Regions from separate parts of the Enterobacter sp. FW301-JW81 genome, predicted to be linked through region 3. Evidence: predicted binding sites of a transcription regulator. Region 3 holds the regulator's gene; each other region holds the start of a gene.
The links. Region 3 encodes CRP, which controls carbon source genes, mostly activating them, when cyclic AMP is high. Its sites were predicted from a motif close to ATGTGANNNNNNTCACAT; they were not measured.

Region 1 (7,907 bases), on a different contig from region 3:
AATTTACTCTGATCCACTTCGCCCGTGGCATGCGCGCGGCCAAGCACGTCGCGTGCAAAACGCTCACTTGCCAGCAGCTGTACGTTGGCCAGGGTTTGCGCGGCGAACGCTTCATGCATATCAATCAGGGTTAAATCAGCCAGCGTCAGCCCCGCGCGATCCAGCGCCAGCGGCGTGGACCAGGCAGGCCCTAACAGCATGTCCTGCCAGACATCAATGGCGGTGAAGGCATAGCTGCGTAAATAGCCCAGAGGGGTGATGCCCAGCTCTTTCGCGCGGGATTCGGTCATCAGGATCACGGCGGCGGCCCCATCCGTCAGTGGCGTACTGTTAGCCGCCGTTACCGTACCGTGCTTGCGGTCAAACGCTGGGCGCAGTTTTGCGTAATCCGCCAGCGTCGAGTTGCCGCGAATGTTGTTATCTTCCGAGAGCGGTTCGCGGTAAGGGGGAATATAGGCGGTCATGACCTCGTCGGTCAGCTTGCCTTCCGACCAGGCTTTTGCCGCAAGCTGATGTGAACGATGCGCCAGGGCATCCTGCTGTTCGCGGGTGATGCCGTACGTTTTTGCCATCTGCTCAGCGGTATCTCCCATGCGCAGGCCGGTAGAGTATTCCGCGACGGCAGGTGGCACAGGCATCAGGTCGCGCAGGCGTAAACGCGATAAGAGTTTGAGTTTCTGCCCCGTCGTGCGGGCTTTGTTGGCATCCACCAGGATGCGCGCCAGCTTTTTACTGACGCCAATCGGCAGCACCGAAGAGGAATCCGCCCCACCTGCAATCCCGGCACGAATAGTGCCCGCCATCAGGCTTTCAGCAACGTTAGCAACGGCCTGGAAACTGGTCGCACAGGCGCGGCTGACGCTGTAGGCATCGGTATGAACGTTCATCCCGGTACCGAGAACAATTTCCCGCGCAATATTAGGCGCTTCCGGCATCTGCACAACCTGGCCGAAAACCAGCTGTTCGATGACTTCAGGCGGAATTTCGCTGCGAGCCAGCATCTCTCCCACTATCATTTTCCCCAGGTCGACAGCCGGTATGCCGTGAAACGCCGTTGCCTGACGCGCAAATGGCGTGCGCAATCCGCTGACGATGGCAATGCGATCGCCCTGACGGGTAATAAGCGGTAATGCCTGACTCATAACACTCCCCTGTAAAAATTAACTCAAACATAAAGTGGTCTGACCTGATAATAGTCTTAACCATTTTTTTACATTCAGCCAATCGGGGAAACGAAAAAGTGCGAGCTAAAACACAGAGAAGAAAAAGAAAAATGCCCGTGCATGGCAGAGGCATTTGTGCGGTATGTTGCCGGGTGGCGGCGTTGCCTTACCCGGCCTACAAAATCGTAGGCCCGTGCAAGCGAAGCGCCGCCGGGCAAAAAGGATTAACGCAGGCCTAACTGGAAAATCAGCGTTTCGGCTTCGCAGGCAAAGACAAAATCGATGTCCAGCTTCACGCCACCGTCCACTTCGGTGAAGGTAGACTTGATTTCGCACGGATCGGATTCAACATCGCGCGCGCGCTTGCTCAGCGCAGCCAGGGTCTCTTCCGCTTCGGCACGGTTGGTGAATACGCGGCTGTAAGAGGCGGTGCAATCGGTGTTGTCCATGATGGTCCCAACATCCATACAGCAGCAAACCGGGGTTTCATCAGCACTGCATTTACTCATAGCTCAATTTCCTCTGTATTCGCGCAGCGCGCGAGATAAACACGATGCTGATATTTTACGCCCCGGCGCTGGCTCTCTCCAGCCGTTAATGGCGTAAAAGCGGATAAGTGACCAATATCACACTAAAAAATGATCTAAAACAAAAACCACCCTTTTGGGTGAGTCGCGATGGTCACAATTTTGCCAACCAGATCTCGTTTCAAGAAACATGTTTGAAAATATTAATAAACAAACTTGCAACATTCTAGCTGGTCAGACCTATACTCACGCCACTGGTCTGATTTGTATGTCATACCTCAGACCCTACACTTCGCGCTCCTGTTACGGTATGTAACAATTATTGAATAAAAATAACTCAATGAGGTTATGGTCATGAGCCAGAAAACCCTGTTCAACAAAACTGCGCTGGCAGTCGCAGTGGCAATCGTCTCTACTTCCGCCTGGTCAGCGGGCTTTCAGTTAAACGAATTTTCTTCCTCTGGCCTTGGCCGTGCGTATTCCGGGGAAGGTGCGATCGCGGATGACGCGGGTAACGCGAGTCGTAACCCTGCGCTGATCATGATGTTCGATCGTCCGACCTTCTCTGCTGGTGCTATTTTTGTCGATCCAGGCGTTGATATTTCAGGTCGTTCTCCGACGGGCGCCAGCCTGAATGCAGATAACATCGCGCCAACGGCATGGGTGCCAAACCTGCACTTCGTCGCACCTATCAACGACCAGTTTGGCTGGGGTGCCTCCGTCACCTCTAACTACGGTTTAGCGACCGAGTTTGGTGATAACTATGCCGCTGGGGCGTTTGGCGGTAAAACCGACCTGGAAACCCTAAACCTGAACCTGAGCGGTGCTTACCGTCTGGACAATCACTGGAGCTTTGGCGTTGGCTTTGACGCCGTGTATGCCAAAGCGAAAATCGAACGCTACGCGGGCGACCTGGGCAAAATCGTGGCGGGATCGGGCGCGCTGCCACCACCACTGGCGCAGCAAGTGGCGGGCATTCCGGCAGACACCCAGATTGCCTATCTGAAGGGTGACGAGTGGGGCTTTGGCTGGAACGCCGGTATCCTGTACGAACTCGATAAGAACAACCGTTACGGCTTTACCTACCGTTCCGAAGTAAAAATCGACTTTGATGGCGACTATAAGAGCAGCCTGCCTTCTGCCTATAACCAGATCCTCGGCAACTTCGGCCTGCCGATGGGCACCAACGGCAGTACCACCGGCGGTTCTCTGAGCCTGCACCTGCCGGAAATGTGGGAACTGTCTGGTTATAACAAAGTGGCACCGCAGTGGGCAATTCACTATAGCCTGACCTACACCAGCTGGAGTCAGTTCCAGGAGCTGAAAGCGACCAACAGCAAGGGCGACACGCTCTTCTATAAAGATGAAAGCTTCCGCGACGCTTACCGCATCGCGCTGGGGACCACCTACTACATGGATGACAACTGGACGTTCCGTACCGGTATTGCCTTCGATGACAGCCCGGTACCTGCCGACAAGCGTTCCATCTCTATTCCGGATCAGGACCGCTTCTGGCTGAGCGCAGGTGCGACCTATGCCTTCAACAAAGATGCCTCGGTTGATGCCGGTATCTCTTACATGCACGGTCAAAAAGTTAACTTCAAGGAAGGTCCGTATGAGTTCTCTTCCGAAGGTAAAGCCTGGCTGTATGGTATGAACTTCAACTACGCGTTCTAATTGCGCTGAAATCAAAAAAGGTGAGCATTGCTCACCTTTTTTATTTACTCCGAATCAATATCTTTTAGTTCGTTTTCGATAGCCTTCGCGTTCGGGTTGTCTTCCGGCTTCAGCTTACCGCCGTTGGCGATAAAGTCATGATTCTGGAAGTACGCTTCACGCACCATAATGTACGGATCTGAAGACTGACGCAGCAGGCCATCAGAGTCGAGCAATTGCGCGCGGGTTTCAATCCCTTCTACCGTCCATTTACCAATCGACAGCGGCCAGGTCAGCCACGACAGGACCGGATACAGCGTATCCACCATATCGCCGCCATCATCACGGATAGTAAAGCTGCCGTAGAACGGTAACTGCACGTAAGGGCCATATCCGACGCCATAATGGCCCAGCGTGCTGCCGAAACGGTGCGGCTGTTCACGCTGCAGTTTCGGGTTAGCCATGCCGGCGACATCGATAAAGCCACCCATCCCCAAGATGGAGTTCAGGAAGAAGCGGGTAAAGTGCACCATCCCCTGATACGGGTCACCCTGCAGGAAGTAGTTCACCATGACCGCAGGCTCTTCGAGGTTGCTGGTAAAGTTACTTAATCCGTTACGCGCAGGTTGGGGAACATAATCACGCCATGCTACAGCCACCGGGCGAACCACATACGGGTCCAGCACGTTGTAGTTGAAGCTATACATTGAGCGGTTAAATCCTTCGAGAGGATCGGAGCGTCCCGTTTGCTCCCCGGAGCTGGCGCAGCCCACAAGCATCGTCGCGCCCAGCGCAAGCGCCGACAGCCGAAGTTTCATAAATATCTCCCTGTTCAGTATGGCTATCGTTGATTGCCATCCGTAACGGAGCCGTGACGCTCCGTCTGTAAACGTGCAAGTGATTGTAACAGCACGTTTACCGATGTCTATGAGCACAATTACGGGCAGTAACCACCGTGACTCTGATCTCAGCATAGCCTGGCTTTTGGAATTCGTTTCGCTCGCAATTTTATAATGTCTTTGAAAGAGATGTATCACCTTTGTTGTCATTGCCGCCAATTTAAGACCATCCCCACAGGCATCCCGATAAAAGCCGCTACGCTTAACAGAAAGATCAACCTCCGGGAGCAGATATGAAAGAAGTGAGCGAAGAAAAAATTGGCGAGAGCAATGAGGAGCTTGAGATTGAAAGCGAGGAGAAAGCGCGCGGCGAGAAGATAGAAATTGATGAAGACCGCCTCCCTTCCCGCGCGATGGCCATCCACGAGCATATACGCCAGGATGGCGAAAAAGAGATGGAGCGCGATGCCATGGCCCTCTTCTGGTCGGCTATCGCGGCAGGTCTGTCAATGGGCGCATCTCTGCTCGCAAAAGGGATATTTCATGTTCAGCTGGAAGGGGTGCCCGGTGGTTTTTTACTGGAGAACCTCGGCTACACCTTCGGCTTTGTGATTGTCATCATGGCTCGCCAGCAGCTGTTTACCGAAAACACGGTGACGGCCGTTTTGCCGGTGATGCAAAACCCTACCCTCGGCAATTTCGGTTTACTGATGCGTCTATGGAGCGTGGTCCTGCTGGGTAATATCATCGGCACGGGCATCGCGGCCTGGGCGTTTGAATACATGCCGATTTTTGATGAACCCACCCGGGACGCGTTTGTGAAAATTGGCATGGACGTGATGAAAAACACGCCGCTAGAAATGTTCTCAAATGCCATCATCTCCGGCTGGATTATCGCCACCATGGTCTGGATGTTTCCTTCAGCCGGCAGCGCCAAAATAGTGGTGATCATATTAATGACCTGGCTGATTGCGCTCGCCGACACCACTCATATTGTGGTCGGAACCGTGGAGATCCTCTATCTGGTCTTTAACGGTACGCTTCACTGGAGCGATTTTTTCTGGCCCTTTGCCCTGCCGACGCTTGCAGGAAACATCTGCGGCGGAACGTTTATCTTCGCGCTGTTAAGCCATGCTCAAATCCGTAACGACATGTCTAACAAACGCAAAGCGGAACAAAAGGCACGGGAAAATGATGATAAATCGACAAAAAAATCGACCTGAATGGTGACTCTTTGAGCAGTCAGGCGGCAATGCGCTTAACGCAAAGTGTAAATAAGGCTATACTCGTGCCGCCTCGTCCCCTTAGTTAAATGGATATAACGAGCCCCTCCTAAGGGCTAGTTGCAGGTTCGATTCCTGCAGGGGACACCATTATACCCCTTCAGTGCCGTATTTCTTACTGCGCAATGCGCACTTCTCCTGCAGAAATGCCCTTCACGACAGCCCCTTGCACAACGGTTTCCTCAATCGATACCGTGATTTTTTGATGCGGAGCGGCAGGTGACTGGCGGTAAACAACAAACCTCTCGCCAGTTTTATCATCGGTCTGTAAAGACGCAACAGGGACGGTGGTAGCGCGATCGTTACGATAGGTAATCACGTCGAGGCGAGCGCTCATCCCCAACCGTATATCCGGTTGAAGGTCGGCCACGGGGGAATCAATGGAGACAATCACGTCATAGTAGGCGCCCTGTGAATCGCTCGCATTATCCTGCATACCTATGGCTTTGACGCGCCCCGAAAGCGTTTTGCTGCTAAAACCATCGCCAGTAATACGTACAGGCATTCCTTCCCTTAACTGGTGTAAATCAATCTCCTCCACACGTGAAACAACCTGGAGCGTATCAAGGCCAACCACAGTCAGTAACTCTGTTCCCTGGCTGACCGGTGTTCCCACGTGGAGTGCGGCGGTCCGCCCGACGTCAGAACTTTGCGGACGCGCAACAACGCCAGAAAATGGGGCGTAAAGCGTCTGTTTTTTTGACTGCGCAAGCAGGATATCGTAACGAGTTCTGGCATTAGCCAGCGCCATTTCTGCAATTTTTAGATAGTTGCTTCCTCCCTGCGCCTCAACAGCGTACAAATCATCCAGAGCAGAATCCAGCGCCTGCTGCTGCGCACCAACAAGCTGCTCAAGAGCCTCGACCTCCATTCGGGCAACAATCCCTCGTTCAAAAAGCAATCTTGTATCGCGAAGATTTTTTTTGCTGTTAGTGAGCGTAAACTGCGCAGATTGTACTCCTCGCCGTGCCCGGGCGACGTCAGGGCTACGATGCCAGTTGTGATAGTTGTCCGCTTCTTTTTGCGCTTTGAGCAGCTCTGTCTGAGCCTGCCGCAACTGTATTTCAACCAGCCCATTATCAAGGGTTATCAGTTTTTGCCCCTTTTCAACGCGTTGCCCCTCAGTCACATACAACGCTTTTACTTCCCCTTCAAATGGGGAAGACAAAGTCTCTTCATGTACTGGCCGAATACGGCCTGTTAATCCCAACTGCTTCTCCAGTCGCTGTGGAGAAACGGGGATCCAGCGTTCTGAGGGCGTTGCTATTTCCTGAGTGGGTGCTTTGACGCTCCACCAGTAAACAAGTGCCCCTGCAAGGCACAGCGTGGAAATTAATGCAATCCCCCATCGCACCCGCAACAATATTTTTGCTGAAGTCAACAAACTAGTCATTAAGTGTGATATCCCAGCTTTGCAGTGTTGTTCCCAGAATTTGATCGAGGTCTGCCTGCGCGTTCAGATATGCAATAAGGGCATTGAGTCTCGTGTTTTCTGCATTCCGCAAATCATTTTCATAACTCAGAACCTGGAAATTACTGGAGCGGCCAAGCGTCAATTTTTCTCGCTCAATCTCAAGCTTTCGACGTGACAGATCCCTGGCACGCTGGGATATCTCAAATTGTCGCCATCGTGTGTCAATATCCCGTACGGCGTTGGTAACATCCCTTTCAAGTTTCTGCCTAAATTCCTCCACCTGCAGCTGCTGATTTTTTACATTCACCTGGGCCTGTACTTCAGCCTGACGCGTATTCAACTCACCGATGGGAACTTCGACGGCAATCCCTACATAGTTATCCCAGGTATGTGCATTTGCGCCACCATTTATACGGTTGTTTTGCTGCGCGGCGCCTCCAACGAGTGAGACGTCCCAAAGGCGCTGATTGCGGGCAACCGCAAGATTAATGGTTGCCTGATCGCCCTGGATAAGCTGGGCCAGATACTCCGGCTGGGAATTTTTAGCCTGCTGAAATGCCTCATCGGCCCGGATAACCACCCGATGTGCATTTAATGACTCCGTTGCAACTACCGGGGAATGGAGATCTACAGCCAACAGTTGTAATAATGCGAGACGGGCAATATCGAGCCTGTTTAAGGCTTCTTCCTGAGCAAGCTCCTGAGAGGCCTCATCCGCTTCTGTCTGCACGATGTCAAATTCAGCCATGCGTCCAGCAGCAATCATCGTTCGGTTAATCTCGATCAGTTTTTTCGCCCTTACTAATGAATTCTGAGCGATTTTTAACTGCTCCTGTGCCAGTAAGAGATCGCGATAGGCTCTGATAATCTGGGTAATAGTCCGGGAAATTGACGTTTTTAAATTCAAACGATTCACTTGCTCTGTGAGTTGAGCCAGATGTACCGGAGCAGTCGCGATATCCTTACCCGCCCCGCGCAGCAAAGGCTGAATGACCGTAAAGTTTGCCCCATCGCTTTGTGTACCA
Region 2 (7,907 bases), on a different contig from region 3:
GGTTTTGCCACGTCGGCCCGGCGCAAACCCAGCCGCGTGCCGAGCGGCATACGGAGTATCATCATCAGTGGGCGGATATCCAAATCGTGTTAGCCGGTGAAGAGCACATATACGCTGGCGCGCTTCCCGCAGGCCGGCCGGGGGACGAGGAGCGCAAGCCGGATCTTTTTATTGCTTCATCCGCCGAACACAGCGTGAGGATCCGCCTGGCCGCGGGCGACTTTGCGGTGTTTTGTCCCGGTGAACCTCACCAGGCGCTGTGCGCCGCAGAGGCACCGATGACCGTGCGCAAAGCGGTGTTTAAAATTCCGCGCGCGATGCTGGAGGTCTGATATGCGCCACGCCGTCGTTACCGGAGCCAGCTCCGGAATTGGGGAGGCCATCGTTAAGCGTTTGCTGGCGGAGGGCTGGCAGGTCACCGGGCTCAGCCGACGGGCCGTGATGCCGGATACCCCTGAATTCACCTGCCTTCGCGTTGATATCACCGACCCAGACGCGCTGAGCAGCGCCCTGCACACCATCGCCACGCCCGGGGCGGTGATCCATGCCGCCGGGATGATGGCCGCCGCGCCGCTGGGCCAGCTGGAAAGCCGCGTTAGCGCGTCACTGTGGCAGCTTCACGTCATGGCCTGTGAGGCGTTGTTTAACCATTTTGCCCCCGCAATGGCCCCGGGTGGACGGCTGGTGGCGATAGGCAGCAGAACCTCCCGCGGGGCAGCGGGACGATCGCAGTATGTTGCCACCAAGGCGGCGATGGTGGGGATGGTCAGAAGCTGGGCGGTGGAGCTGGCCCCGCGCGGGATAACCGCTAACGTGGTCGCGCCGGGCGCCACCCAAACGCCGATGCTCAGCGCGCCGGGGAGAGAAACTTCGCCCCCCAAATGTCCGCCAATCGGGCGTCTCATCGCGCCTGAGGAGGTGGCGGGACTGGTGAGTTTCTTGCTTAGCGACGACGCCGCCGCCATCACCGGCCAGGAGATGGTGATATGCGGCGGCGCCTCACTCGGCTAGCGCAGGAAGATGCGCCCTTTCAGATACAGGGTCGCTTGGCCGCCAATCAGCACGCGGTCGCCCTTCAGCTCGCAGCGCAGGTCCCCGCCACGGTACGATACCTGGCGGGCGTTCAGTGACGTTTTACCCAGCTTTTCGCTCCAGTACGGGATCAGCATGCTGTGGGCAGACCCGGTGACCGGATCTTCCGGTACCCCTTCCCCCGGGCAGAAGAAGCGGCTGACGAAGTCATACTGCTCTCCCGGCGCCGTCACGCAGACCATTTTATCCAGCGGAAGCATCGCCCCAATATCCGGCGTTAACGCTTCCACCTGTTGCTGGCTCTCCAGCACCACCATGTAATCGCGTCCGACGCGCACCTCTTTCGCCTCTGTGATGCCCAGCGCGCTAAGCAGCACCACGGGTGGGTTTTCGACAGGCTCCGTCGTCCACGCGGGGAAGTTCAGCGTCAGCCAGTCGCCGCTGCGTTTTACGGTCAGTTCGCCGACAAAGCGCGTGGTGAAGGTGATTTCGGTATGCGGATAATCAAGGTATTCGAAAATGACGTGTGATGCGGCAAGCGTGGCATGGCCGCAGAGGTTAATTTCATCCAGCGTGGTGAACCAGCGCAGCTCAAACCCGCCGTCGGTGCGCACGAAAAAGGCAGTTTCAGACTGGTTATGCTGCTGCGCCATTTTGAGCAGCGTCTCGTCCGGCAGCCACTCTTCGAGAGGACATACCGCTGCGGCGTTGCCGCCGAAGGTTTTGTCGCTGAAGGCATCCACCAGATAAAAATCAATTTCCTGCATTGTCTCTTCCTCTCTTGTTATGGCTATTTAGCGCAGAAAAACTGTGCCTTTCAGATAAAGCGTGGCCTGTCCGCCCATCAGCACGCGCGAGCCTTTCAGCTCACAGCGTATATCGCCGCCTCGTGCTGAAACCTGGCGGGCAAACAGCGTCGTTTTACCCAGCTTCTCGCTCCAGTAGGGGATCAGCATCGTGTGCGCGGAGCCGGTAACCGGGTCTTCCGGTACGGACACGCCCGGGGAGAAAAAGCGGCTGACAAAATCGTATTCCCCCTCACCGCGCGCCGTAACGCTCACCTTATGCTCGCCAGGCGTCATTGCCGAAAAGCGCGGCGCGAGGGCTTCAACCTGCTGGCGATTGTCCAGAACAATCAGCCAGGCGCGCCCTTTACGGGCTTCTACGTAGCGGCTGATGCCCAGCGCCGAGAGCATCTCCGGCGGGGGCGTCTCTTCATGGGTTGGGCATGCCGGGAAGTCCAGCGTCATCCACTCCCCCTCCCGGCTGACCGTCAGGCGACCAGACGCGGTATCGAAGTGGATCCGCGAATCGGGGTAGTCCAGCTCGCTAAACAGGACATGCGCCGCCGCGAGCGTAGCGTGGCCGCAGAGGTTGACTTCGGTAAGCGTGGTAAACCAGCGTAGCTCAATGCCGCCTTTGCTGCAGACGAAAAAGGCCGTCTCTGACTGATTATGCTGCTGCGCCAGTTTCAGCAAGGTCTCGTCGGGTAACCATTCCTTGAGCGGGCAAACGGCGGCCGGATTGCCGCCAAACGAGGTCTCGCTGAACGCATCGACCAGATAAAAATCAATCTCCTGCATTGTCTTACCGCCTGTTTTTATTGTGTTGTTCTTTTATATTCAATGAAAACAGCGTCCCCGGCTACCGCTTTCATAAGGTAAATATTGAGATCTGCATCACATAATGGTTGAGTTTTCGCCGTTCAACGTTTTAAGATCGTCTCCTCTTCTTTTCAGCAACGAATCTCCGACATCCCTATGACAACGAACACAGTTTCCCGCAGGGTTGCGTGGCTACGCGTGGTCACGCTGGCCATTGCCGCGTTTATTTTTAACACCACAGAATTTGTTCCGGTTGGGCTGTTGTCTGACATCGCTGAAAGTTTCCAGATGGAAACGGCTCAGGTGGGCATTATGTTGACCATCTACGCCTGGGTGGTGGCGCTGATGTCCTTGCCGTTTATGCTGCTGACCAGCCAGATAGAGCGGCGCAGGCTGCTGATCGGGCTGTTCGTGCTGTTCATCGCCAGCCATGTTTTGTCGTTTATGGCGTGGAATTTTACGGTGCTGGTCATTAGCCGAATCGGCATTGCCTTTGCCCATGCGGTGTTCTGGTCGATCACCGCGTCGCTGGCTATTCGCCTGGCGCCGGCGGGTAAGCGCGCTCAGGCGCTGAGCCTGCTGGCGACAGGTACCGCGCTGGCGATGGTGCTGGGTCTGCCGATTGGCCGCATCGTGGGGCAATACTTCGGCTGGCGTACCACCTTCTTCGCCATCGGCATGGGCGCGCTGATTACGCTGGTCTGCCTGATAAAACTGCTGCCCGCGCTGCCCAGCGAGCATTCTGGCTCGCTGAAAAGCCTGCCGCTGCTGATGCGCCGCCCCGCGCTGCTGAGCATCTACCTGCTGACCGCCATCGTGGTGACGGCCCATTACACGGCGTACAGCTACATTGAACCGTTTGTGCAGGTTGTGGCGGGCTTTAGCGCCAGCTTTGCCACCGTCTTACTGTTGATCCTCGGCGGTGCGGGCATTATTGGCAGCGTGCTGTTCGGTAAGCTCGGCAACCGCCATGCCTCCACCCTTGTGAGCAGCGCCATCGGCCTGCTGCTGGCCTGCCTGCTGCTGCTGATGCCCGCCGCGGGCAGCGAGAGCCATCTGGCGATCCTCTGCCTGTTCTGGGGCGTGGCAATCATGGTGATTGGCCTGGGCATGCAGGTGAAAGTGCTGGCTCTGGCGCCGGATGCAACGGACGTGGCGATGTCGCTCTTTTCCGGCATTTTCAATCTGGGCATTGGCGCGGGGGCGCTGGTGGGAAACCAGGTCAGCCTGCACCTGTCGATGTCGGCGATTGGCTATCTGGGCGCCATTCCGGCACTGGTGGCGCTTGTCTGGTCAGTGCTCATCTTCCGTAAATGGCCGGTGGCGCTGGAGGAACAGGGGCAGCACGGGTGAGGGTTGTTGGTGCCGGGTGGCGGCTTCGCCTTACCCGGCCTACGAAATCCGTCTTTTTGTAGGCCGGGTAAGCGCAGCGCCACTCGGCAATCACATCAATGATAAGTCTTAATAATTTCCAGCACGCCGTTAATAATAAACTGCACGCCCATACAGACCAGCAAGAAGCCCATCAGACGGGAAATCGCCTCAATGCCGCCCTTGCCTACCCAGCGCATAATGGCGCCGGAGCTGCGCAGCGACGCCCACACGATAATCCCGATAATCGCAAAAATCAGCGGCGGCGCAACCGTCAGCACCCAGTCCGGGAAGGTTGCGCTGTCGCGCACCGTCGACGCGGAGCTGATGATCATCGCGATGGTACCCGGCCCCGCCGTGCTCGGCATAGCGATCGGCACAAAGGCGATATTCGCACTCGGTTCGGTTTCCAGCTCTTCGGATTTGCTGGCCGCTTCGGGCGACTCATGGGCCTTTTGCGCCGGGAACAGCATGCGGAAACCGATAAAGGCCACGATCAGCCCCCCGGCGATGCGCAGGCCAGGGATGGAGATCCCGAAGGTGTTCATCACCACCTGCCCGGCGTAGTAGGCCACCATCATGATGGCAAACACGTACACCGAGGCCATCAGCGACTGATGGTTGCGCTCGGCGCTGTTCATATTCCCTGCCAGCCCGAGGAAAAGCGCCACCGTCGTTAACGGGTTAGCCAACGGCAGCAAGACCACCAGCCCAAGGCTGATTGCTTTAATTAAATCCAACATAGTGCGTTGTTGTCCTTATCCATAGTTAACTCAGCAATTATAGGGGGAAAGTTTGTCATTCAGCCACGGGCGCAACGTAAGGATTATTTTCCTTGGGAAAAGATAACTGACAGTTATCTATATGATTTGAAAGACCTCAAAAAAAGTTCATGAAACGTTTTAGCAATTCGTGGCATCGGCCGACTCATTCAGTTGACTTATACTTGCCTGAGCAATAATATCTGCCGTGACTAACTACTTGCCAGGGCAACCATTGTGAAAAGCACCAGTGATATCTTTAACGACGTTGTTCCGCTGGGTCGTCTTATTCATATGGTAAATCAGAAAAAAGATCGCCTGCTCAACGACTATCTGTCACCGCTGGATATCACCGCAACACAGTTCAAAGTGCTGTGTTCCATTCGCTGCGAAGTGTGTATCACACCGGTTGAGCTGAAAAAGGTGCTCTCTGTCGATCTGGGTGCGTTGACCCGCATGCTCGATCGTCTCGTCTGCAAAGGATGGGTAGAACGAAGCCCTAACCCCAATGACAAACGCGGCGTACTGGTGAAGCTGACCAGCGATGGCGCGGCCATGTGCGAGCAATGTCATCAATTAGTAGGACAAACACTGCATCAGGAACTAACAAAAAACTTAACGGCAGATGAAGTGGCAACCCTTGAGCTCTTGCTGAAGAAAATACTGCCGTAAACAGAAAAAGAGGTATGACGATGTCCAGACGCAATACTGACGCTATCACCATTCATAGCATTTTGGACTGGATCGAAGATAACCTGGAATCGCCGCTCTCCCTTGAAAAAGTGTCTGAGCGTTCAGGTTACTCCAAATGGCACCTGCAACGGATGTTCAAAAAAGAGACCGGCCATTCATTAGGACAATACATTCGCAGCCGCAAGCTGACGGAAATTGCCCAGAAACTGAAAGAAAGCAATGAGCCGATCCTTTATCTGGCGGAGCGTTACGGATTTGAATCGCAGCAAACCCTGACGCGTACGTTCAAGAACTATTTTGACGTGCCGCCTCATAAGTACCGAATCACCAGCGTGCCGGGCGAATCCCGATACCTGTATCCGTTAAAACACTGTAGTTAATCATCGCCTGTAACAGACGTAACCGAGGAAATCATGAAAGTTACCGCCTCCGCCGCCCTCGCCTTGCTGGTGCTGTTCTCCAGCCAGACCTTCGCGGAGCAAACCCCTCGTGCAACGCAGCAAAATAATCCTGATACGATGATTTTGCCGTCAGCACATGACCAGACGCCTTATGATTTCAACCATATGGGTGCTGGTAGCGACAAATCCGACGAATTAGGCGTGCCTTATTATAATCAGCACGGCCTCTGATTCGTTTTTGCCCCGCAGACGCGGGGCTTTTTTTATGCCTTTCTTACCCGCGTCGCCCGACGCACGCGCAGGCCAAAGACATTAATGTACAGCCCGGCCATGATCAGCACGGCGCCCAGCAGTTGCAGCGCGCTCAGCGTTTCATCCAGTAACAGTGCCGCACTGGCAAGCCCCACCACCGGAACCAGCAGGGATAACGGCGCGACGCGCCAGGTTTCATAGCGGCCCAGCAGCGATCCCCAGATCCCGTAGCCCACAATGGTGGCGACAAAGGCCAGATAGACCAGCGAAAGGATCGTGGTCAGGTCGATCTCGACCAGGCTGTTGAGCATGACCTGCGGGCCATCCAGAATCCACGCCGCGACCATAAACGGTAAGACGGGGATCAGGGCGCTCCACACCACCAGGGACATCACCTGCGGGCGCGCCTCGTGCTGCATAATTAGCTTGTTGAAGATATTCCCGCAGGCCCAGCTCAGCCCCGCCGCCAGCGTCAGCATAAAGCCCAGCAGCGCCACGTGCTGACCATTCAGGCTGGCCTCTATCAGCACCAGCACGCCAAACACCGCCAGCGTAATTCCCGCCAGCTGTTTACCCTGCAGGCGTTCGCCAAACACAAACGCGCCGAGAATAATGGTAAAGAACGCCTGCGCTTGTAAGACCAGCGAGGCGAGACCGGCCGGCATACCGAACTTGATGGCGCAGAAGAGAAACGCGAACTGGCCAAAGCTGATGGTCAAACCGTAGCCCAGCAGCAGTTTTAAGGGAATTTTGGGACGGGCAACGAAGAAGATGGCCGGGAACGCAACCAGCATAAAACGCAAACCGGCCAGCATGAGCGGAGGCATGTTGTGCAGCCCCAGCTTGATGACCACAAAATTGAGTCCCCATACTACGACCACCAGCAACGCCAGCAGCCCGTCTTTACGCGTCATACCCTGCCCCTGAATTATTAATAATTTGTTAACACTTCAAGGTAACAGAAAAAAGTACGCCACGAGAAGATCATTAATTCTGGCAGTCAGGCGAAGCACTTACGGATAAATTGGGCGCTATACAAGCCCCTTATGTCGTGATACTCCTTTTAGAACACAACATAAAAAAGCATAAGCATTTGTCGGGCAGGAATATGAAACCATCTATCAGGCGCTCAACCGCGGCGCTGCTGGCATCGTCATTGTTATTAACCATCGGTCGGGGGGCAACGCTGCCGTTTATGACCATTTATCTCACGCGCGTCTACAGTATGAGCGTCGAGAATATCGGTTATGCCCTGACGATTGCGTTGACCATTGGCGTGGTATTCAGCCTGGGGTTTGGCATTCTGGCCGACAAATTCGATAAAAAACGCTACATGCTGATCGCCATCGTGGCTTTTATCGCTGGATTTGTGGCGATCCCGCTGGTGGGGAACGTCACGCTGGTGGTGCTGTTCTTTGCGCTGATCAACTGCGCCTATTCCGTTTTTTCGACGGTGCTTAAAGCCTGGTTCTCCGACGTGCTGACCTCCAGTGAAAAAGCCCGCGTTTTTTCGCTGAACTACAGCTTCCTGAATATCGGCTGGACGATCGGGCCGCCGATTGGCACCCTGCTGGTGATGTACAGCCTTCAGCTCCCGTTCTGGCTGGCGGCCTTCTGCGCCGCGCTGCCGCTGGGGTTTATCCATTTCTTTGTGCAAAAGAGCGTGGCGTTAGATACCGCCGAGGAGAAGATGCCCTGGCAGCCGTCGGTACTGCTGAAGGACCGCGCGCTGTTCTGGTACACGCTCTCTGGCCTGCTCGCGTCATACGTCGGCGGCTCGTTCGCCACCTGCA
Region 3 (7,907 bases):
GCCGATATTGTCCACGTGCCGTTTAACGATCTGCATGCGGTGAAAGCGGTAATGGACGATCACACCTGCGCGGTGGTGGTGGAGCCTATTCAGGGCGAAGGCGGCGTGACGGCGGCCACGCCGGAATTCCTGAAAGGGCTGCGCGAACTGTGCGACGAGCATCAGGCGCTGCTGGTCTTTGATGAAGTTCAGTGTGGAATGGGCCGTACCGGGGATCTGTTTGCCTACATGCACTACGGCGTGACGCCGGATATTCTGACCAGCGCCAAAGCGCTCGGCGGCGGCTTCCCGGTGAGTGCAGTATTGACGACCCAGGATATCGCCTCCGCGTTCCACGTGGGCTCTCACGGCTCTACCTACGGCGGCAACCCGCTGGCGAGTGCTGTGGCGGGCGCGGCGTTTGATATTATCAACACGCCTGAGGTGTTGAACGGCGTGAACGCGAAGCGCGAGCTGTTCGTAAAACACCTGCAAAAGATTGACGACCAGTACGACGTGTTCAGCGAGATCCGCGGGATGGGGCTGCTGATTGGTGCCGAGCTGAAGCCGCAGTACAAAGGCCGCGCGCGCGATTTCCTGCACGCCGCCGCCCACGAAGGGGTGATGGTGCTGAACGCGGGTCCGGACGTGATGCGTTTTGCACCGTCGCTGGTGGTGGAAGACAAAGACATTGAAGACGGGTTAACCCGTTTTGCCGCTGCGGTCGCGAAGATCGTAAAAGGTTAATACGCCGTCCGCTTCAGCCTGCGGGTGAGCCAAATCCCGTGATGTGGACGCTGACGCCATGCCACCGACGAAATGGTGTGCATGGTGTTCAGATGCCCCAGAATGCGCTGCAAATGCTGCTCCAGGGTGCTCATTGGCCCGTGGGTTAACGTCTCCGGCGCTTCCAGAATGTTCGAATCTCCCGACTCGCCCGGCGAGTCATATTCCAGGCGCTGCTGACATCGCTGCAGCGCAATTTCACACGACTGCAGGTAACGTTGGGCCAGGTCTGGCGTCAGCATCGTGTGCTCGCGCGCCAGCGTTGTCATGGCGTTTATATGCTCGACGATAAACTGGCTGTGCGTCACCCAGAGCTTCATGTCCGCCAGATAGTGCGAGTTAAAGCCCGGCTCCTGCATCGCCTGGTTGAGCGAGTTAAACAGGGCGTTATGCGCCTGGTTGACCTTCATGCGCTGATAGGCCAGCGGGGAGGGCTGCGGGTCGTCGCTCAGGATCAATCGAATGGCCTGCTGGTCGGCCTCCAGCGCGTCGTGGGCGTTCTGCCTGAGCAGCCCGCTTTGCCACTGCGGCCACAGCCAGACCATGCCGCCAAAGGCAATCAGGCAGCCAATGAGGGTATCAATCAGCCTGGCGACAATAAACTGTTCACCATTGAGCGTGAGCAGCTGCAGGGTATACACCGCCGTCACCGTAAAGCCCACCATCGCCCAGCCGTAGTTTTTGCGGATAATCAGGTAGCTCACCAGCGTAATCGCCAGCATGCCAGCCAGGGTATAGCCTTCCGGCACGTGGAAGTGTAGCGTCACGCCCGCAATAATCAGCCCGGCCATCGTTCCGCCGGCCCGGTGCAGAATACGCACCCGCGTGGCGCCGTAGCCGTTCTGGGTGACAAACAGCACGGTCATTAAGATCCAGTAGGGTTTCGGCAGATGCAGCGCCATGCCCATCAGGCTGGCGGTACTGAGCATAACGCTGATCCTGGCGGCGTTGCGCAGGGCGGATGATTTAAGAGAAAGATAGCTTCTGAGCGCGGGCAGTAGCGGCAACCGTTTCTGCTTATCCGCCATCAGATCGCGGGGATAAAGCGGGCGCTGCGTGCGCAGCACGCGGGCGATGCGGCTGAAGTGCCAGGCGGCAAACTGGCCAACCGGGTTATCCGGATGCTGGCGTGCGATTTTCTCCAGCGCGCCGAGCTGTTTTTCCATGTTAAAGCGCGTGGGGTAGCGGTGGTAGAGAATATCGTCAGCCAGGACCCGCAGACGTGCCGATACTGTCTGCGCGTTCCAGCGGATCACCGCTTCGGCGTGGCTGCGCTCGACCAGCTTTTGTACCTCCTGCGGATGGTGAAGGCTAACGGAGATATGTTCCTGCAGATCGAGACCGACCTGGAAGGTGCGCAGCAGCCGTTTGTATTCGTGGTTTTTGTTGGCGGCGAGCATGTGCAGCTGCTGATAGCACTGGCTTATCAGATCTACCACCTTTTGCTGGCGCGTCAGCAGCGGCGGCAAGGATTTTTCCGGATCGGTATGCTGGGTGAGCAGGGTATATTTGGCTTCGCAGTAATCCGCCAGCTGCACATAGAGCAGGCTCAGAGATTCACGCAGCGGCTGTTCGCGCCACAGCCAGAACCAGAACCAGTTGAACAGCCCGTACCACAGCGTCCCCAGAGCGTAGATCAGCAGCGGCTCCCACACCGGCATATTCCCGGCGAGGCTCAGCGTGAAAATGGCCGCAATCAGCGAGGCGGGAAGCAGGCGGGCGTGCAGCGAGCTGATTTCGGCGGTGACGCCGAGGGTCATGGCCAGCACGGTCAGGATCAGCGGCAGCGGGATGTCCCGGGCAAGCAGAAGCTGTACGGCGAGGCTGCAGCCCGCAAACAGGCAGCCGCCAATAGTCAGACGTTTGAAAAAGCGCTTATGCGGCGTGTCCAGACCGGCGATGTTGCAGCAGGCGGGCACGAGAGAAAACAGCAGACCTTGCTGAAGATGTCCGAGGATCAAGCCCACGGCCACAGGAAGACACAACACCAGCGTTTGTCGCAGTGCGTAGTTAACTTCGGGGTGATAGATCAGCCTGCGCCACATGGGGAGTAGAGACAAAAACGGCGTGACACCCTGCGGTGACACGCCGTTTAAGCGGAATTAACGCGTTCCGTAGACCACGATGGTTTTACCGTGGGCGGAGATCAGGTTTTGATCTTCCAGCATTTTCAGGATACGGCCCACTGTCTCACGGGAACAACCGACGATCTGACCAATTTCCTGACGGGTAATTTTAATTTGCATGCCGTCCGGGTGGGTCATTGCGTCTGGCTGTTTCGCCAGGTTCAGCAGCGTTTGTGCAATACGGCCAGTTACGTCCAGGAAGGCGAGGTTACCCACTTTCTCAGAGGTGACCTGCAGACGGCGCGCCATCTGGGAAGAAAGACGCATCAGGATGTCAGGGTTAACCTGAATCAGCTGACGGAACTTCTTGTAAGAAATTTCAGCCACTTCACATGCTGTCTTTGCACGAACCCAGGCGCTACGTTCCTGGCCCTCTTCAAACAGGCCCAGTTCACCGATGAAATCGCCCTGGTTCAGATAAGAAAGGATCATCTCTTTCCCTTCTTCATCTTTGATCAGCACTGCCACCGAGCCTTTAACGATGTAATACAACGTTTCCGCTTTTTCACCCTGGTGAATCAGCGTGCTCTTCGATGGGTACTTATGAATGTGGCAATGAGACAAGAACCATTCGAGAGTCGGGTCTGTTTGCGGTTTGCCAAGCACCATGCGCTGTTATCCTCTGTTATAAGCTGTCACCAGAGTCATCAGATGCATCCGGACTCTGGGGTTGCAATCGAATTCTTACCCATACCCTGGGAAGTCGGCTACCGTAACGTTTCGCAGCCAGTAAAGTTTGATGTCCTCTGCATACACGTGTAACGTCAATGTATTACTGTAGCATCCTGAGTGTTTTAGCATAGCTTTCGCCGCGTGTCTCCTGGTGTCTCGCTTCAGCATGATGCAGGTCGCCTTCCATTGCGAGAAATGTAACGCACGCGTAATCTGTCACCAAAAATGCAACGTTGGAGTTCAAAAATATGCAAGCGCGCGTGAAGTGGGTTGAAGGTTTAACGTTCCTGGGCGAGTCCGCGTCAGGACACCAGATTTTGATGGATGGTAACTCCGGTGATAAAGCGCCAAGCCCAATGGAAATGGTGCTGATGGCGGCAGGCGGATGCAGCGCGATTGACGTGGTGTCGATTCTGCAAAAAGGCCGTCATGACGTGACGGATTGCGAGGTCAAACTCACCTCAGAGCGCCGGGAAGAGGCGCCACGCCTGTTCACCCACATTAATCTTCACTTTGTTGTCACCGGTAAAGCGCTGAAAGACGCGGCGGTCTCACGCGCGGTGGACCTGTCTGCGGAGAAGTACTGCTCTGTGGCGTTAATGCTGGAGAAAGCGGTAAAAATTACCCATTCGTATGAAGTGATCGAGGCTTAATCTTTTGGCGGGTGGCGCTGCGCTTACCCGCCCTACGGATTGTAGGCCCGGTAAGCGCAGCGCCACCGGGCAAAAATGATTATGCGATCTGCTTCCCTTCCATCAGCCGCTCCACCAGCGGCGTCATGATAAGCTCCATTGCCAGTCCCATTTTTCCGCCCGGCACCACCAATGTATTCATGTGCGAAATAAACGAGCCCTGCAGCATCGCCAGCAGCCAGGGGTAATCGATGCCTTCAAGATTGCGGAAATGGATCACCACAAAGCTCTCATCCAGAGAAGGGATCGTTTTGGCGGCAAACGGGTTGGAGGTGTCCACCGTCGGCACGCGCTGGAAGTTAATGTGCGTGCGGGAGAATTGCGGCGTTAAGTAATTGATGTAGTCTTCCATTGAGCGAACGACGGAATCCATCACCGCCTCGCGCGAGTGGCCGCGCTCGCTCATGTCACGCGTCAGCTTCTGGATCCACTCCAGGTTAACGATAGGAACCACCCCGACCAGCAGATCCACGTGGCGCGCCACGTCGTGCTGGGGCGTGACCACGCCGCCGTGTAATCCTTCGTAGAACAGCACGTCGGTGGGTTCCGGCAGCGGCTGCCAGGGGGTAAAGGTGCCCGGTACCTGGTTCCAGGGCACGGCTTCGTCGTAAGTGTGCAGATACTTACGGGACTGCCCTGTGCCGCTCAGGCCATATTCGTGGAAGGTTTGCTCCAGCAGGCCGAAGTCATTGGCTTCCGGGCCGAAGTAGCTGATGTGTTTACCCAGATCGCGCGCCTTACGGATGGCCATGTCCATCTCAGGGCGCGTGTAGCGGTGAAAGCTGTCGCCTTCGACCTCCGCCGCACGGAGATTCAGCTGGGCGAAAATCTTGCGAAAGGCGAGGCTGGTGGTGGTGGTTCCCGCACCACTCGACCCCGTAACGGCAATAACCGGATGTCTGGCAGACATAGCAACTCCCTGACTGAAATGGGTGGAAGATCAGCCGTGAAACGCGTTGCGGGGCATGATATTGACCGTCTCATGCAGCTCTGACCACACCAGCACCACGTCGCCGCTTTTCAGCTGGCGCTTTACATCGTTGACCTTTTGCTCAAGCGAGCGTTCTTGTTCACCATAATCGGTGCCTTCGCGTAATACAAAGCTTTCAATCAGATTATCGAGCGTTTCGGGAGCCAGATCCTGCCAGGGAATAATCATTTTGCACCGTCCAGATAAGGGGTTAGCCAGTCAGGAATACGCGTCTCAAGCCACATTTTCGGGCGGCGCAGCGTGCCGCCGATAAACCCAACGTGGCCACCGTGCTCCGTCAGCTGATAGTGAACGTTGTCGGGCAGGAATTCCTGAGCGGGGATCGAGTGATGATCCATAAAAGGGTCATCTTTGGCATGAATGATAAGCGTCGGCTGCGTGATCTTGCTGAGCAGCGGCATGGCGCTGCACTGACGATAGTAGTCAATCGCATCGGCGAAGCCGTGGATTTTCGCGGTGATCAGATCGTCGAACTCGCGAATACGGCGCACCTTTTTCAGCTGGCGCAGGCTCACCGGAAGGGTATCAGGATAGGCCTTCAGCTTACGCGCCGCGTTGGCTTTCAGCAGGTTGAGCAGGTAGCGCTGATAGACGCGAGAAAAGCCTTTCTCCATGTGGTAGCTGCACTGCTCCAGCATAAACGGCGCGGAGACAATCACTGCGGCATCCAGCGGTACGCTTTCGCCCTCTTTCGCCAGCAGGCAGGCCAGCATATTTCCGCCCAGCGAGTAGCCCACGGCAGCGGTGGGCACGGTGCCAAAGTTTTCCCGCAGCCAGTGTAAAAACCACGTTCCATCTTCGGTTTCACCCGAGTGATAGATGCGTTTCTGACGATTGGGTTCGCCGCTGCAGCCGCGGAAATGCATCACCACGCCGAGCCAGCCGCGCGCTTTTGCCGCCTCAATTAACCCATGCGCATAGGGGCTGTGCAGGCTGCCTTCCAGGCCGTGAAAGACCACCAGGCGCGGCTTATGGCGGGCCTGCTCCGGCGCTTCGCTCCAGGCGAGATCCAGAAAGTCACCGTCTGGCAGGTCAAGGCGCTGCCAGTGCGGGGTGAACTGAACCTTGCGGCGGATCAGTCGCGGCAGCATGGTCTGCAAATGGCGATTGGCGACGCCGCGCATAGGCACGAACTCAGTGCTGTCTTCGGCTGCAATGTCGAAGTCTGATGGAATGATTTGGGTCATAAGCGCGATGCTGATTCTTGTCGGAAATTAACGATACTTTCCGAATTGTACCCCGTTTAGCCTGGTTTTCCGAAACATGAACTGATCCCGATCACAAATATTTACCTTGATTATTACTCTCAGGCTAATGATTTGGCTCTACGCTTAATTGATGCCTTTCTCACCAGAGCGCACACTTTACTCAACGTTAAGCAAATCAAAATGATTAGCTGAATCAGGAGGTTAATAATGTTATCTGGGCAAACACCCACCCGGCAATGGAACACCCGACGCAGCGAAAAAGCGCGTCGTCTGGCGTCCGTACCGGTGCAGGGCAAGGTACTGCCAACCGGCGATCTTGTCGCCATGCTGGAAAAACTGATCGCGCCTGGCGACAAGGTCGTTCTGGAAGGTAACAACCAGAAGCAGGCGGATTTCCTTTCCCGCTCGCTTGCCGAAGTGAACCCGCAAATTGTCCACGACCTGCATATGATCATGCCGAGCGTCGGCCGCAGCGAGCATCTGGATATCTTTGAGAAAGGCATCGCCCGCAAGCTGGATTTCTCCTTCTCCGGGACGCAGAGCCTGCGAATCTCCCAGCTGCTGGAGGATGGTCAGCTCGAAATCGGCGCGATTCACACCTATATCGAACTCTATTCACGCCTCTACGTCGACCTCTCGCCAAACGTGGCGCTGATCGCCGGCTTTAAAGCCGACCGCAAAGGCAACCTCTACACCGGGGCGAGCACCGAAGACACCCCGGCGCTGGTGGAAGCCGCAGCGTTCCACGACGGGATTGTCATTGCCCAGGTGAACGAGCTGGTGGATGACGAGTGTGACCTGCCGCGCGTCGATATTCCGGGCTCCTGGATCGACTTCGTTGTGGTTGCCGATAAGCCGTTCTTTATCGAACCGCTGTTTACCCGCGACCCGCGTCTGATTAAACAGGAACACATCCTGATGGCGATGATGGCCATCAAAGGCATCTACGCGGAACATCAGGTGCAGTCCCTGAACCACGGGATCGGCTTTAACACTGCGGCAATTGAGCTGCTGCTGCCCACCTACGGCGAACAGCTCGGCCTGAAGGGCAAAATCTGTAAGCACTGGACGCTGAACCCGCATCCGACGCTGATCCCGGCCATTGAAAGCGGCTGGGTCGAAAGCGTGCACTGCTTCGGCGGCGAGCTGGGGATGGAAGAGTACATCCGCGCCCGTCCTGACGTGTTCTTTACCGGTGCCGACGGCTCCATGCGCTCTAACCGCGCGTTCTGCCAGCTGGCAGGCCAGTACGCGGTCGATATGTTTATCGGCTCTACGCTGCAGGTTGATGGTTACGCCAACTCCTCAACGGTGACCCGCGGTCGTCTTTCCGGCTTCGGCGGTGCGCCAAACATGGGCCACGACCCGCACGGTCGTCGTCACGCCACGCCGGCCTGGCTGAACATGATCACCGAACCTGACCCGATGCAGCGCGGTAAAAAACTGGTCGTCC
Region 4 (7,907 bases), on a different contig from region 3:
TCGATGTAAGCATCCAGGAAGGTGGATACACGACCGAAGGACATTGCTGCACCATTCTGAGACTTAACCGCGGCCAGGTAGCCGAAGTAGGTCCACTGGATAGCTTCCTGAGCGTTGGTTGCAGGACCAGAGATATCGCAGCCATATTTAGCCGCCATTTCTTTGATCTGACCCAGCGCGCGGTGCTGTTCAGCGATTTCTTCACGCAGACGGATAGTCGCTTCCAGGTTTACGCCGTTTTCCAGGTCAGACTGCAGGGAAACGAACTGCGCGTATTTGTCTTTCATCAGGAAGTCGATACCGTACAGCGCAACGCGACGGTAGTCACCGATGATACGGCCACGGCCATACGCATCTGGCAGACCAGTCAGAACGCCAGATTTACGGCAGTTCAGAATGTCTTTGGTGTAAACATCGAATACGCCCTGGTTGTGGGTTTTGCGATATTCGGTGAAGATTTTTTTCAGCATTGGGTCCAGCTCGCGGTTATACGCTTTGCAGGAACCTTCAACCATTTTGATACCACCGAACGGGATGATTGCGCGTTTCAGTGGTGCTTCAGTCTGCAGACCAACGATTTTCTCAAGGGCTTTGTTGATGTAGCCAGCATCGTGAGAAGTGATGGTGGAAGCAACGGAGGTGTCAAAATCAACTGGCGCGTGAGTGCGGTTTTCCAGTTTAACGCCTTCCATTACGCTGTCCCACAGCTTGGTGGTCGCTTCAGTTGCGCCAGCCAGGAAGGATTCGTCACCTTCATACGGGGTATAGTTTTTCTGAATGAAGTCACGTACGTTTACTTCATTCTGCCAGTCACCTTTCGCAAAACCTTCCCAGGCTGTGGCTAACTTTTCATTAAGCTCGGACATGTAACACCTACCTTCTTAAGTGGATTTTTTATTTACTGCCTGAGAAAACCATCAATGATGATCGTCGCCACGCAGGTAAATGACCCAGTATGTCAACCCAACTAACAGACCCCCACCGATAATGTTCCCGATAGTGACAGGGATCAGGTTATCAGTAATGAAATTCATAATAGTCAGGTGAGAGAAACTTTCCGGGGATGAACCAACTGCGGTCCAGAACTCCGGGCTCGCAAAGTCGCGGATGACAATGCCCATCGGAATCATGAACATATTCGCGATACTGTGCTCGAAGCCGCTGGCAACAAACATCGCAACCGGCAGAACCATAATTAAGGCTTTGTCCATCAGGCTACGACCAGAGTAGCTCATCCATACAGCCAGGCAGACCATGAGGTTAGCGAGGATGCCGAGAGCAACGGCTTCGATAAATGTGTGGTGCATTTTGTGGTCGGCGGTTTGCAGGACGTTGAGGCCCCAGCCACCGTTGGCGGTCATGTACTCGCCAGAAAGCCACATCAACAAAACAAAGAGCAGACAGCCAACCAGGTTACCCACGTAGACGTTAAGCCAGTTACGTGCCAGCTGACCCCAGGTAATTCTTCCGCTGGCCTTTGCCACGACAATCAGCACCGTTGAGGTGAAGAGGTCGGCACCGCAGATAACGCAAAGAATCAGACCCAGTGAGAAGCAAATGCCGCCAATCAGTTTGGCCATGCCGAAAGGCATTCCGGCAGTACCGGTGGTGGCGGTGATGTAGAAGACGAAAGCGATAGAGATGAACACACCAGCCGTAATCGCCAGATAGAACGTCTTCATCGGGTGTTTCGTTGCTTTATAGACACCCGCTTCTTCGGCAACTTTCGCCATCGCAGCAGGGAGTAAAAGATCAAAAGGGTTGTCAGCTTTCACACTAACTCTCTCTTTATTAAGTCGGCGACGAGATACTAACAAAGCATTATAGAAGAGAAATTGATATAGATCATATCTCGCCTGGCTTATAGGCCCGCACTGTGTATGGTTTTACAGCAAATGCGGAGTAAGTGTTTGATTATCCGTATAAAAATAAATTTTAAAAGTTATGAAAAGAGTTGAATTTTTTCGTCCGGCCACCTCTGAAACAGTTAATTAATATGGAGTATTTACCATAAAAAGTAACAGTAAAGCCCAGGTAAATATTATTATATTTACCCACGTTTAACTTTATTATTACATTCAACAATCATTGCCGAAGAAAATAAAAAAACGGGGCAATGAAATTGCCCCGTAATATAGCCCAGACGATTGAATACGCCTACTGCTGGTAATGTTATGTGCGCTTATTTTGACCAGTAAGCGGCTTTTGCTTTCTGCAGCTTTTCGTAGGCCTTCAGCAGCGACTGATGCGCAGGGAAGGCTTTCAAATCGCTATCCACAGCCTGCAGACCATAGAATGGCTCTTCGCCACTCAGGGCCGCGCTGGCTGCTTCTACGGCCTCAGCGCCGTACATACGCACGAAAGCATTCAGATATTGCAGCGGCTCGCGATCCTCTTCCTGTGCGAGCAGCAACAGCGTTTGCAGACAGCGATAATAATTGGTGCGCTCGGCAGAGAAGACCGACTGGTTGAACTCCATGGTCCACTCGGTCCAGGCCAGGGCCTGATCCAGGTCGCCACCCGCCAGGGCCAGCATCGCTTTCAGCTCACCGATACGCAGGGTGTACCAGCCGTTATCTTTACCGGTCGCCAGGCCCAGCAGTTCACGCACGCGCGTGAAGTCATCGTGGCCTTCCTCGTCCAACTGGGCGATCAGGTTCAGATAATCTTCTTTCGCCCATTCGCTGCCCGGCAGAGCCAGCAGCGTTTCGCGCAGATGCGCGCCCATGCTGTTATTCGCCAGCCACAGATCTTCGGCAGGGTAGATGTCGGACATGCCGGGAACAATAATGCGGCACGCGTAGACGCCGAGGTGCTCGTAGTCGGCGATATAGACGTCCTGATCTTCGGCTTTGAAGATAGCCATCAGCGTGGCGAACTCTTCTTCGGTTGTACCGGCAAAGCTCCAGTCCACGAACGGATAGTCTGCCTCCTGCTTGAACATATCCCAGGAGATCAAACCGCTGGAGTCGATGAAGTGGGTTTCGAGGTTGGTATGCTCGGCCACTTCTTCGTCGTCAAACGTTGGCGGGGTGAACACGTCGAGATCTTTCAGGCTACGGCCCTGCAGCAACTCGGTAACGGTACGTTCCAGCGCCACGCCGAAGTCAGGATGCGCGCCGAAGGAGGCGAAGCAGGTGCCGTTCGTGGGGTTAAACAGCACAACGCAGATAACCGGGTACTTACCGCCCAGCGAGCCGTCATACGCAAAAATAGGGAAACCTTCTGCTTCCAGTTTGGCGATGGATTCCACCACGCCCGGATAACGCGCCAGCACGTCGGCCGGAATTTCAGGCAGGCTGATAGATTCGGCAATGATGCGGTTTTTAATATGGCGTTCGAAGACTTCAGACAGACCCTGTACGCGTGCTTCATTGCGGGTGTTACCGGCGGACATACCGTTGGACACATACAGGTTGCCGACGATGTTCATCGGGATATAGACGGTCTGCTCATCAGACTGACGGGTAAACGGCAGGGCGCAAATACCGCGATCTTCGTTACCGGACTGCAGATCGATCAGCATGCTGGCCGTCAGTTCGCTGTCTGGATCGTAGAAGGCACGCAGGCGAGCGTCGAGAATACCTTCCGGCAGTTCGTCATCTTCGGTCAGCGGGAACCATTTTTCATTTGGATAGTGAACGAACGGGCCGTTAGCGATGGTTTCGCCCAGCCAGAAGTCAGCGAAGAAATAGTTGGTGGACAGACGCTCAAAATACTCACCCAGCGCAGAGGCCAGTGCCGCTTTTTTGGTCGCGCCTTTACCGTTGGTAAAGCACAGGGCACACTCTTTATCGCGAATATGCACGGACCAGACATGAGGCACCGGATTGAGCCAGGAGGCTTCTTCGATGTTAAAACCCAGGTCGGTCAGTTTTTGCTGGAAGCGAGCGATGGAATCTTCCAGAGCGGCGTCTTTGCCGGGGATAAACGTTTGAGTCATGGCGTTCACTTTTATCGTACGTAAAGCGCGCAATGATACGGGTTTTGCGTGACGGGTGCTATCTTCGGCGAAAATAAAAGCCTGAGCTATGCTTACATTCAGTAACCTACTGTTAAGGCATAGAAAAATGAAAGCGTTTGATCTCCAGCGGATGGCGTTTGATAAAGTCCCTCCTGAGTTTTTAGGCGAAGTCGCTCTGCGCAGTCTGTATACCTTCGTTCTGGTCTTTCTGTTTCTCAAGATTACGGGCCGTCGCGGCGTAAGGCAGATGTCGCTCTTTGAGGTGTTGATCATCCTGACGCTGGGTTCAGCAGCGGGGGACGTCGCCTTTTATGATGATGTACCGATGGTGCCGGTGTTTATCGTCTTTGTCTCACTGGCGCTGCTTTACCGCCTTGTCATGTGGCTGATGTCGAAAAGCGAAAAGCTGGAAGATCTGCTTGAAGGGAAGCCGGTCGTTATCGTCGAGAACGGACAGCTGGCCTGGGAAAATGTACAGAGCGCCAATATGACCGAGTTTGAGTTCTTTATGGAGCTTCGTCTGAATAGCGTTGAACAGCTCGGGCAGGTGCGTCTGGCAATAATGGAAACTAACGGTCAAATCAGCGTCTATTACTATTCTGACGACGAGGTGAAGCCGGGACTGTGTATCCTGCCGGATATGCTTATCGAGCGTTTCAGAACCGTACCCGAATCGGGCGAGTATGCCTGCGTGAGATGTAGCCACGTGATTGCAATGCAGCCGGGGGATCGTCAATTATGCCCTCGCTGTGCAAATCCGGAATGGACGAAGGTTAGCCGTGCTAAACGCATCACCTGACAGCCATTTTGTCGGTTTTGTCATAGCGAGGCGGCAGATTGTTTTGTGTGACGTAGGGCACATTTCACGGGTCATAAGTTTTAGACATTGCGGCGCGTGTCACTGAATGATAAAACCGATATCCACAGTTATAACTTATGGCTTTTAGCGTGGTGAGGGGAAATGGCTCAAGTCTTTAATTTCAGTTCAGGTCCGGCGATGTTACCGGCAGACGTACTTAAACAGGCTCAACAGGAACTTTGTGACTGGAATGGTCTGGGGACGTCGGTGATGGAGATCAGCCACCGGGGTAAAGAGTTTATTCAGGTGGCGGAAGAGGCAGAAAAGGATTTTCGCGATCTGCTGAATATCCCCTCGAACTACAAAGTATTGTTCTGTCACGGCGGTGGGCGCGGTCAGTTTGCTGGCGTACCGCTGAATATCCTTGGAGACAAAACGACGGCCGACTACGTTGATGCGGGTTACTGGGCGGCAAGCGCCGTTAAAGAAGCGCATAAATACTGCACGCCGAATGTTATTGACGCCAAAGTAACCGTTGACGGTCTGCGCGCCGTGAAGCCAATGAGCGAGTGGCAGCTTTCAGATAACGCAGCGTATCTGCACTACTGCCCGAACGAAACCATTGACGGGATTGCCATCGACGAGACGCCAAACTTCGGCAGCGATGTCGTGGTTGCCGCCGACTTTTCCTCCACCATTCTTTCTGCGCCAATTGATGTCAGCCGCTACGGTGTTATCTATGCGGGCGCACAGAAAAATATAGGCCCGGCCGGTTTGACTATCGTCGTCGTGCGTGACGACCTGCTGGGTAAAGCGCATAAATCCTGTCCGTCGATTCTCGATTACACCGTGCTGAACGATAACGACTCTATGTTCAACACCCCACCAACGTTCGCCTGGTACCTTTCCGGCCTGGTCTTTAAATGGCTGAAGCAAAACGGCGGCGTGGCGCAGATGGACAAAGTGAATCAGCAGAAAGCCGAACTGCTGTACGGCGTGATCGACAAGAGCGACTTCTACCGCAACGATGTGGCGAACGCTAACCGTTCCCGCATGAACGTGCCGTTCCAGCTGGCGGACAGCAACCTGGACAAAGTGTTCCTGGAAGAGTCCTTCGCGGCAGGCCTGCATGCGCTGAAAGGACACCGCGTTGTCGGCGGCATGCGTGCCTCTATCTATAACGCGATGCCGCTGGAAGGCGTTAAAGCCCTGACTGATTTCATGATCGATTTCGAACGTCGCCACGGTTAATTGCGCTGTTTTCACCCCCGCAGCGCTGCTGCGGGGTTTTTATTATGTTGAGTTGAGAGTTAAGTTTCATGGAATCCCTGACGTTACAACCTATCGCGCGGGTAGATGGCACCATTAATCTGCCTGGTTCAAAAAGTGTCTCGAACCGCGCTCTGCTGCTGGCAGCTCTGGCAAACGGCACCACCGTCCTTACAAACCTGCTGGACAGCGATGACGTGCGCCATATGCTCAATGCGCTGAAAGCGTTGGGAGTTCATTACACGTTGTCTGACGATCGCACTCGCTGCGAAGTGACCGGCAATGGCGGCGCGCTGCACGCGGGTGAAGAGCTTGAGCTGTTCCTGGGCAACGCCGGTACGGCGATGCGCCCGCTGGCGGCAGCCCTGTGTCTGGGGAGCAACAACATTGTGCTGACCGGCGAACCTCGCATGAAAGAGCGTCCGATTGGCCATCTGGTGGACGCCCTTCGCCAGGGTGGCGCACAGATTGAGTATCTGGAGCAGGAAAATTATCCGCCACTGCGTCTGCGCGGGGGCTTTACCGGCGGAAACGTTGAGGTGGATGGCAGTGTGTCCAGCCAGTTCCTGACGGCGCTGCTGATGACCGCACCGCTGGCACCGCAGGATACCCTTATCACCATTAAGGGCGATCTGGTTTCCAAACCGTACATTGATATCACACTGCACCTGATGAAGACCTTCGGCGTCGAGGTTGAAAACCAGGCCTATCAGCGCTTTGTGGTGCGCGGTGCCCAGCAGTACCAGTCTCCGGGCAACTATCTCGTTGAAGGGGATGCCTCATCCGCCTCCTATTTCCTGGCCGCAGGGGCCATTAAAGGCGGCACGGTAAAAGTGACCGGTATTGGCCGCAACAGCGTGCAGGGTGATATCCGCTTTGCCGATGTGCTCGAGAAAATGGGGGCCGTTGTGACCTGGGGTGATGACTTCATCTCCTGTACCCACGGCGAGCTGAACGCCATCGATATGGACATGAACCATATCCCGGATGCGGCGATGACCATTGCTACAGCGGCACTGTTCGCCAAAGGCACCACCACGCTGCGTAATATCTATAACTGGCGCGTAAAAGAGACGGACCGCCTGTTCGCGATGGCGACCGAGTTGCGTAAAGTGGGGGCAGAGGTGGAAGAGGGCGAAGACTATATTCGCGTAACCCCTCCGGCAAAACTGCAGTTTGCGGAAATCGGAACCTATAACGATCACCGTATGGCGATGTGCTTCTCGCTGGTGGCGCTGTCCGACACGCCTGTCACAATTCTCGATCCGAAATGTACGGCGAAAACCTTCCCGGACTACTTCGAACAGCTGGCACGCATTAGCACGCTGGCCTGATAACATGTTGCCGCATCACCCGATGCGGCATTTGCTTACGCTTCATTACGAACACCTCCGCTCATTTCTTCTACACTCTGCTTCAATCATTCCGTAATTTGCACGCAAAGGTAACAGTTGCGCACGTTGGCGCGTATAATGCGCGGCGTTCATGTAAACGGTATGCCTTATTTAAGGAGAAAAAGATGACGGCAGTTGCCCCGGTAATCACCATTGATGGGCCAAGTGGCGCAGGGAAAGGTACTCTGTGCAAAGCGATGGCGGAAGCATTGCAATGGCATCTTTTAGATTCGGGAGCAATCTATCGCGTGCTGGCTCTGGCTGCGCTGCATCATCACGTGGATGTGGCGTCTGAAGAGGCGCTGGTTCCGCTGGCTGCGCATCTGGATGTGCGTTTCGTGTCGACCGATGGCAATCTGGAGGTCATCCTTGAAGGGGAAGACGTGAGCGGCGAAATCCGTACGCAGGAAGTGGCGAATGCCGCCTCCCAGGTGGCGGCATTCCCTCGCGTTCGCGAGGCGCTGTTACGTCGCCAGCGCGC

Region 1: the regulator CRP is predicted to act here: its motif matches at 1,778-1,795, upstream of AC3WOK_RS08065 (YfcZ/YiiS family protein).
Region 2: the regulator CRP is predicted to act here: its motif matches at 2,700-2,717, upstream of AC3WOK_RS04970 (sugar transporter).
Region 4: the regulator CRP is predicted to act here: its motif matches at 4,809-4,826, upstream of serC (3-phosphoserine/phosphohydroxythreonine transaminase).

Annotation. Positions count from the first base shown of each region.
Region 1 covers NZ_JBYTBA010000002.1:225,551-233,457, reverse strand. Annotated here, with positions in the region: gene fadI (acetyl-CoA C-acyltransferase FadI) at 1-1,142, opposite strand, end outside; gene AC3WOK_RS08065 (YfcZ/YiiS family protein) at 1,388-1,672, opposite strand; gene fadL (long-chain fatty acid transporter FadL) at 2,039-3,367, shown strand; gene mlaA (phospholipid-binding lipoprotein MlaA) at 3,412-4,164, opposite strand; gene AC3WOK_RS08050 (formate/nitrite transporter family protein) at 4,479-5,408, shown strand; tRNA gene AC3WOK_RS08045 (tRNA-Arg) at 5,484-5,558, shown strand; gene AC3WOK_RS08040 (HlyD family secretion protein) at 5,584-6,861, opposite strand; gene AC3WOK_RS08035 (TolC family protein) at 6,854-7,907, opposite strand, start outside.
Region 2 covers NZ_JBYTBA010000001.1:1,028,400-1,036,306, reverse strand. Annotated here, with positions in the region: gene AC3WOK_RS04990 (NanQ anomerase/TabA/YiaL family protein) at 1-332, shown strand, start outside; gene AC3WOK_RS04985 (SDR family NAD(P)-dependent oxidoreductase) at 334-1,011, shown strand; gene AC3WOK_RS04980 (PhzF family phenazine biosynthesis protein) at 1,008-1,799, opposite strand; gene AC3WOK_RS04975 (PhzF family phenazine biosynthesis protein) at 1,827-2,615, opposite strand; gene AC3WOK_RS04970 (sugar transporter) at 2,793-3,989, shown strand; gene AC3WOK_RS04965 (MarC family NAAT transporter) at 4,085-4,750, opposite strand; gene marR (multiple antibiotic resistance transcriptional regulator MarR) at 5,006-5,440, shown strand; gene marA (MDR efflux pump AcrAB transcriptional activator MarA) at 5,461-5,841, shown strand; gene marB (multiple antibiotic resistance protein MarB) at 5,875-6,093, shown strand; gene eamA (O-acetylserine/cysteine exporter) at 6,126-7,028, opposite strand; gene ydeE (efflux MFS transporter YdeE) at 7,223-7,907, shown strand, end outside.
Region 3 covers NZ_JBYTBA010000008.1:143,700-151,606, forward strand. Annotated here, with positions in the region: gene argD (bifunctional acetylornithine/succinyldiaminopimelate transaminase) at 1-726, shown strand, start outside; gene AC3WOK_RS21290 (YccS/YhfK family putative transporter) at 723-2,810, opposite strand; gene crp (cAMP-activated global transcriptional regulator CRP) at 2,868-3,500, opposite strand; gene AC3WOK_RS21300 (OsmC family protein) at 3,812-4,216, shown strand; gene AC3WOK_RS21305 (phosphoribulokinase) at 4,296-5,165, opposite strand; gene AC3WOK_RS21310 (YheU family protein) at 5,196-5,414, opposite strand; gene AC3WOK_RS21315 (hydrolase) at 5,411-6,433, opposite strand; gene mdcA (malonate decarboxylase subunit alpha) at 6,662-7,907, shown strand, end outside.
Region 4 covers NZ_JBYTBA010000001.1:212,356-220,262, forward strand. Annotated here, with positions in the region: gene pflB (formate C-acetyltransferase) at 1-866, opposite strand, end outside; gene focA (formate transporter FocA) at 918-1,775, opposite strand; gene ycaO (30S ribosomal protein S12 methylthiotransferase accessory factor YcaO) at 2,183-3,943, opposite strand; gene AC3WOK_RS00965 (DUF421 domain-containing protein) at 4,071-4,763, shown strand; gene serC (3-phosphoserine/phosphohydroxythreonine transaminase) at 4,926-6,014, shown strand; gene aroA (3-phosphoshikimate 1-carboxyvinyltransferase) at 6,083-7,366, shown strand; gene cmk ((d)CMP kinase) at 7,552-7,907, shown strand, end outside.